Linked DNA regions of Methylomagnum ishizawai. The protein of the gene in region 1 binds, or shares a complex with, the protein of each later gene. Links are inferred from orthologs where the notes say so. Each region holds a gene or a part of one and is shown on either strand. Other genes may lie near its edges. The genes, in order: K5658_RS18310 and pabB.

What was found.
Region 2: the proteins of K5658_RS18310 (region 1) and pabB are in contact, whole or in part, in a solved structure (PDB 8RP0), measured with the Escherichia coli proteins. The link is inferred for Methylomagnum ishizawai from one-to-one orthologs.

What each region holds. Positions count from the first base shown.
Region 1 is NZ_AP019783.1:4,068,599-4,071,919, forward strand. Bases 44-3,043 are described here. They hold K5658_RS18310 (anthranilate synthase component II), read right to left. Parts: upstream 1,835-3,043; coding sequence 1,253-1,834; downstream 44-1,252. Other genes in these bases: K5658_RS18300 (hypothetical protein), read right to left, coding at 44-376; K5658_RS18305 (TIGR04255 family protein), read right to left, coding at 373-1,164; trpE (anthranilate synthase component I), read right to left, coding at 1,831-3,043. Outside these bases: more of K5658_RS18300, read right to left, coding at 1-43; more of trpE, read right to left, coding at 3,044-3,315. UniProt on the Escherichia coli protein: Part of a heterodimeric complex that catalyzes the two-step biosynthesis of 4-amino-4-deoxychorismate (ADC), a precursor of p-aminobenzoate (PABA) and tetrahydrofolate.
Region 2 is NZ_AP019783.1:4,488,006-4,491,325, reverse strand. Bases 222-3,220 are described here. They hold pabB (aminodeoxychorismate synthase component I), read right to left. Parts: upstream 2,425-3,220; coding sequence 1,018-2,424; downstream 222-1,017. Other genes in these bases: K5658_RS20255 (hydantoinase/oxoprolinase family protein), read right to left, coding at 2,408-3,220; K5658_RS20265 (amino acid kinase family protein), read right to left, coding at 360-1,040; K5658_RS20270 (MoaD/ThiS family protein), read right to left, coding at 222-397. In the rest of the region: K5658_RS20275 (molybdenum cofactor biosynthesis protein MoaE), read right to left, coding at 1-162; more of K5658_RS20270, read right to left, coding at 164-221; more of K5658_RS20255, read right to left, coding at 3,221-3,320. UniProt on the Escherichia coli protein: Part of a heterodimeric complex that catalyzes the two-step biosynthesis of 4-amino-4-deoxychorismate (ADC), a precursor of p-aminobenzoate (PABA) and tetrahydrofolate.

The DNA.
Region 1 (3,321 bases):
ATTCTGCTGTATCAGGATCAGTCAATACATTCAGCCTTTTTTCGATTTCCTCACCATATACCAAATTTAAAATGGATGGAAGTTTATTTATAAATATCTTTAAGTCAGGATTTTTTTTCAACAAGTCTTTAGCTAAATCCCAATCGCCATTGGAAATTTTATATTCAGATAGAATTAAGCCAAGCTCAGCATAGCTTTTGACCTGACTACTAAGAGTTGAAGTCATCACTTCAATCTCAAATTCAAATTCAGAAACGTAAGGTAAAGTTGTTGTCGGCAACATGTTTAAGGCGGCAACAGACATGGCAAAGCTCGATGCCGTTACAAGATTGCAAACTCCGTAAGGAGAAACCATAGGATTTAATGTTGAACTCATAGTCCTATCCTCTTTTTTTGGCGGCTATTAAGCAAATCCCCAACCACATCCTTATTATAACCATGCAAAAGACCAAAAATATCCCTCAAAAAATCTTCATCTAAAGCCTCACATACAGAAAGCCCTTGTTTAAAACGACATTCAAGAGTATGGTCAATTGTGCTAATTAACCCTACCGGGCCAGAGCTAGCACTCACATTAAGCGTATTAAGGCATGAATATTTAACATCCACAGTTTTTTCCTCTCTAAACCATCCTTGATGCACATGCCATAGAGAACCGGCTTCTATAGCTTGTTTAGTTAAATATCGCGTTTTCCTATTGAAGACATGACCAATATCATAGCCATCATCATGGGAAACAAACCGGTCAATTACTTGCAACGCAACAATACCAAGAGGATTTTGCTCATCATATACATATATAATATTAATTACTTTTTTCAAATGCTCGATAGCCTTTGATGATGAAGGTTCCCAGCGCTCATAATCAAAGCAAGATACAATTATATTATTATTCTCTACGCGCAATGCCCAAGCAGGCCGACCATCGGTACGAAACTTTTGCAATAAAACCCCAGATATCTTGTTGCTAGGTTGTGAAGGAGCAGTTTTATCACCAAAGCTGATCTTAAAAACCCCAATTTTATTGAATGCCGGATAATCTGCTTTTAGCAATTCTTGAAGCCCCAAAAGAGCTTCAATAGACCTTTCCGAAAAAGGACGTTCAAATGCAACTATAAATGCCGCCACTTCAATCGCGTGTTTATCATTGATAGGTTGGCCCATCTTTTTAAATCCTCTCTAATTTTAAAACCCCTAAGTTCTTAACTTCTCCCCTTAGGGGTTTCATAATTTTAACAATCAGTCGTCGCGTCTACCGCCGCAAAAAATTCCCCAACAGCTCATGCCCCTGCTCGGTCAGGATCGATTCGGGATGGAACTGCACCCCCTCGATATCCAACTCCCGATGGCGGACGCCCATGATTTCCCCGATATTCCCAGCCTTATCCTCGGTCCAGGCGGTGATTTCCAGGCACTCGGGCAGGGTCGATTGCTCGATCACCAGGGAATGGTAACGGGTGGCCTGGAATGGATTATTCAGCCCATGGAATACCCCGATATTATGGTGATAAACCATCGAGGTTTTGCCGTGCATGATACTTTTGGCGTGGATGATATTCCCACCGAAGGCGTGGCCGATACTCTGGTGCCCCAAACACACGCCCAGGATCGGATAGCGCCCGGCATAACGGCGGATGGTCTCCACCGAAATCCCCGCCTCCTTCGGCGTGCAGGGGCCGGGGGAAATCACGATCTTGTCGGGGTCGATGGTTTCGATTTCCTCCACCGCAATCTGGTCGTTGCGCACCACCCGGACTTCCGCGCCGAGTTCGGCCAGGTATTGCACCAGGTTATAAGTGAACGAATCGTAGTTATCGATCATCAAGACTTTCATGGCTGTCCTCCTTCGAGCCCGGCTTCCGCCATCGCGACCGCCCGGAATACGGCGCGGCCCTTGTTCAAGGTTTCTTCCCATTCGTTGAGCGGCACGGAATCATGCACCACGCCCGCCCCGGCCTGGATATGCAGGGTACCGTCCTTGATGACGGCGGTGCGGATGGCGATGGCGGTGTCGAGATTACCGGACCAACCCACATAACCCACCGCGCCCGAATAAACCCCGCGTTTCACGGGTTCCAATTCGGCGATGATTTCCATGGCGCGGATTTTCGGGGCACCGCTGACCGTGCCGGCCGGGAAGGTGGCTTTCAGCACCTCGAAAGCGTCGCTGCCTTCCGCCAACTGGCCGACCACGTTGGACACGATGTGCATGACGTGCGAATAGCGTTCGATAATCATCTTATCCGTGACCTTGACCGTGCCGGTCTGGGCCACGCGGCCCGCGTCGTTGCGCCCGAGGTCGATGAGCATCAGGTGTTCGGCGATTTCCTTGGGATCGGCCAGCAAATCCTTTTCCAAGGCCGTGTCTTCCTCCGGGGTCCGGCCACGGCGGCGGGTGCCCGCGATGGGCCGCACGGTGACGGTGCCCTCCTCCAAGCGCACCAGGATTTCCGGCGAGGAACCCACGATGTGGAACGCGCCCAGGTTCATATGGAACATATAGGGCGAGGGATTGAGGCAACGCAGGGCGCGGTATAAATCCAAGGGCGGGGCCGAGTACGGAATCGACATGCGTTGCGACAACACCACCTGCATCACATCGCCCTCGACGATGTAGTCCTTGATACGGCGGACGCCGTTCTCATAGCCCTCCTGGGTGAAACCGGAAACGAATTCGCTTTCCTCCACCTGCTTGGGCACTTTGAACTCCCGGGCGGGTAGGCGGTTCTGGCGCAGGCCACGGATCAGGGTATCGAGCCGGTCCTGGGCGGCGGGGTAGGCGTTGGGTTCGGCGGGATCGGCATGGGTGATGACCAGGAGCCGCCCCTTGAGGTTGTCGAACACCAGCACGTCTTCCGACACCATCAAGAGGATATCGGGGGCACCGATGGGGTCGGGCTTGGCGGTGGCGAGGCGCGGTTCGATGTAGTGGATGGTTTCGTAGCCGAAATAGCCGACCAGGCCGCCGCTGAAACGCGGCAAACCCGAAATCGGGGGCACGCGGAAGCGGGCGGCGTAATCGCGGACCCAGTCCAAGGGATTGGCCGGGGTGGCGGTCTCGATGCGCTGGCCGTCGCGGACCACCGTGATTTCCGGCCCGCGCACGCTGATTACGGTACGGCAAGGCAGGCCGATGATGGAATATCGCCCCCATTGCTCGCCGCCGTGGACCGACTCGAACAAGTAGGAGTACGGCGCGTCGGCCAGCTTGAGATAGGCGCTTAAAGGGGTATCGAGATCGGCGAGGACTTCGCGGGCGAGGGGGATGCGGTTATAGCCTTGCTCGGCGTAGTGCTGGAACTGTTCGGGCGTCATGGTGTT
Region 2 (3,320 bases), 420 kb from region 1 along the record:
GAGGGTCATGGCGCGTACCGTGTCGCCCTCGTTGAAATCGCGCATCGTGCCGACGAAGGCGCAGGTCGCGCCGTATTGGCCGGAGAGCCGGGGCTGTCCGGCTTGGTATTCCAGCAGTTCGGCATAGGGCTCGAAGGGATCGGGACGCAGGGCGATGGGCATTTCAGCCTCCCGTGACCGGCGGGAAGAACGCCACTTCGTCGCCGTCGCGCACCGGGGCGCCGGGTTCGGCGTATTCCAGGTTGATGGCGCAGAGCAGTCCTTGCGGCAGTGGCCGGCCCGCGGCCACGGCTTGCCAAACTTCGATGACGCTGTGGATGCCGTCCGGGGCCAGGGTTTCCTCGGCCCGGCCCAGGGTTTCACGCAGGCTGGCGAAATAGCGGACTGTGATCGACATAAGACGTGTTCTCGCGGGTGACGGGGCCGATATCCGGCACGATATGGGTGAAGACGGCTTGCGGCTCGCGCAGCCCTGCGCCGAGGCGGGCGTGTTGGTCCGGCCGCGACAGCCAAGCCCCGAATCCGCCCCCGGCCAGGAATCCCGGGAAGGCGGCGTCGATCCAGCCACGCGCCGCCGCTTCTTGGACACCGAATTCGCCCGCCGGAATCCCCGCCGACTTCACCAGGAGCAGGTGCGCCGCGCCGAGCTTCCGCGCCAGCCAGGCCGCGAGGCTGTCCGAGGTGATGGCCCACGAGGCCGGGACTTCCGGTTCGGGCAGGGTGTCGGGATCGGGGAGCCAGATCGCGGCGCGGCCCACGGCCAGGGCCGCGGCCAAACCGGCAATATCACAGGAGACCGCGAATCCGGGATAAAGATCGCCGAGCATCAGGCCATATTGGCGCATGGCGAGGATCGCCATGGCATGGGCGGCGCGGTCGCCGAAATCCCAGCGGGCCTGGGCCACCCGCACCGCGTCGGCGAACGGCCCGCCGCCCGGCACCAGGACCGCGCCGCTATCGGCCAGGGCATGGAGCCAGCGCGGCAGGTGTTCCGAGGCGTGGAGGCTGCCGCCCAGCTTAATAACCCAAGGGGTAGGCACCGGTTTTCTGGAGGCGGAATTGGTCCAGCAGGTTCAGCAGGGCGGCGGCTTTGTGGTAGCACTCCTGGTATTCCAACTCCGGGTCGGAATCGGCCACGATGCCGCCGCCGGCCCAGAAGCGGATGGTGTGGTCGGAATGCGCGAAGGTGCGGATGGCGATATTGGTGTCCATGTCGCCGTCGAAGCCGATATAGCCGATGGAACCGCAATAGACGCCGCGCCGGTGCGGTTCCAGTTCCTCGATGATTTCCATGGAACGGATTTTGGGCGCGCCGGTGATGGAACCGCCGGGGAAGCAGCCCCGTAGCAAATCCAGGGCGTCCTGCCCTTCCGCCAAGTGTCCGCGCACCGTGCTGACCAGATGATGCACGGTGGCATAGCTCTCGATCTCGAACAGCTTGGGGACGTGGACCGAACCCGGCGCACAGCATTTGCCGATATCGTTGCGGAGGAGATCGACGATCATCAGGTTTTCGGCGCGGTCCTTCAGGCTGTCGCGGAGTTCCTGGGCGTGGGCGGCGTCGATTTGGGGATGGGGGGAGCGGGGGCGGGTGCCCTTGATCGGCTTGGTTTCGACCCGGCCATGCTCGACCTTGAGGAAGCGTTCCGGCGAGGAACTCAAGACCTGGACCTGTGGGTAATTGAGATAGGCGCTGAACGGGGCGGGATTGTAGGGCCGAAGCAATTGGTAGGCCGACCAGGGATTGCCCGAGCAATAGGCCGAGAAGCGCTGGGTCAGGTTGACTTGGTAGCAATCGCCTTCGCGGATGTAGTGCTGGATGCGGTCGAAGGCCCGGCCATAGCGGGCGCGGTCCAGGTTCGACACCACGTCGCTGTGCAGGGCGAAATCGTCGAGTTGCCAACCGATGGTCTGGATTTGGCTGAAGGCTTGCACCAGGTGCGGCCAGCGTTGTTCCAACGCGGGACCGCGGCCTTGTCCGACCAGCCAGGTGCGGCGTTCCTGGTGATCGACCACCACCGCCCAGTCGTAGATGCCGATGACCATTTCGGGGATGTTGTCGGCGTCGAGGGCCGTTTCCGGCAGGCGTTCCAAGCGCCGGGCCAGATCGTAGCCGAAATAGCCGATGGCTCCGCCCTGGAACGGCAGGCCGGGGATCGCCGCCACAGGTTCGCCCAAGGCGCGCCGCACCAGCGAGAACGGGTCTTCCGGCGAGAGGGAGATGGAGCCGCCGCCGCGGATTTCGGTCAAGGCTCCCCGCGTGACCAGGGTTTGGATGGGGTCGGCGGCGATGATGTCGTAGCGGCCTTGGCGGCTGTGTGGGAAGCCGCTGTCCAGGAACACGGCCCAGCGCCGTTCCGCCCAGGGCAGGAACAGGGCGGCGCTATCCTCGAAATACGGGAGCTCTTCAATCCTGGGGGTCATCGGACCCTACCTCCCGCGCCGCCAGCAAGGCCACGGCGACCGCCGGGGCGCAATCCGCGATCCTGGGAACACGGGCCGGGACGGCAAACAAATCGCTGAAATCCACATAGGCAAGTTTCAATCGTTGGGCGAGTTCTTGGGCCAGGAACCGGCCCACGCCGGCCCCGACCACGGGCGCGGAATCGTCGAGGAGGCCCCGCGACCCTAATCGGTCCACCCCGGAGCGCAGTTTGGCGAGTTGCTGTTCGCGGAAATAGCGGGCGGCATCGCGCCAGCGCTGTGGCGGGGCCGAATCCGCGTCCCTGCCGAACAGCCGGGCGAGGCGGCGGGCGCTGTCCGTCCAGGTCTTCCCGCCACCATCGGCGGCCGGGAGCGGGTCGGCGTCCTCGGGCAATTCGCCGGTCAGCCGATAGACATCGGCCATGGTGGCGAAATGCTCGGCCATGAGCCCGACCCATTCGCCCTCGAACGGTGCCCGCTCCGCCACGGCCATGACCGGGGTCCGGGCGATTCCGGTATATATGAGTTCATCGTAGCGCATTCGTTCGTAATCGGTATAGCCCCGGACGGTAACCCGGTGTCCATGGATTGGAAATATATCCGTGGTCGTGCTGCCGATATCGAGCCAGAGGGCGGTTTCGAGCCGGGTCGCCACCCAGGCACCGCTCGCCAGCCAATTGGCCGAGGCGATGAGTCCCGCGTCGCCGGGCCGGACCGCGTCCGCCGCGATGAAGCCTTGATGCCCGGCATAAATCCAGAGCGTGTCTTTTCCGCAACGCGCGGCCATGGCGTCCACCAACGCGGCCACGCCCGCCGCCCGGTCGGGGAAGAGATCGACCAATTCGCCGGTCATGGTGGCGGCGTGGCGGCAACCGGGCGCGGGGGCGAAGCGCTGG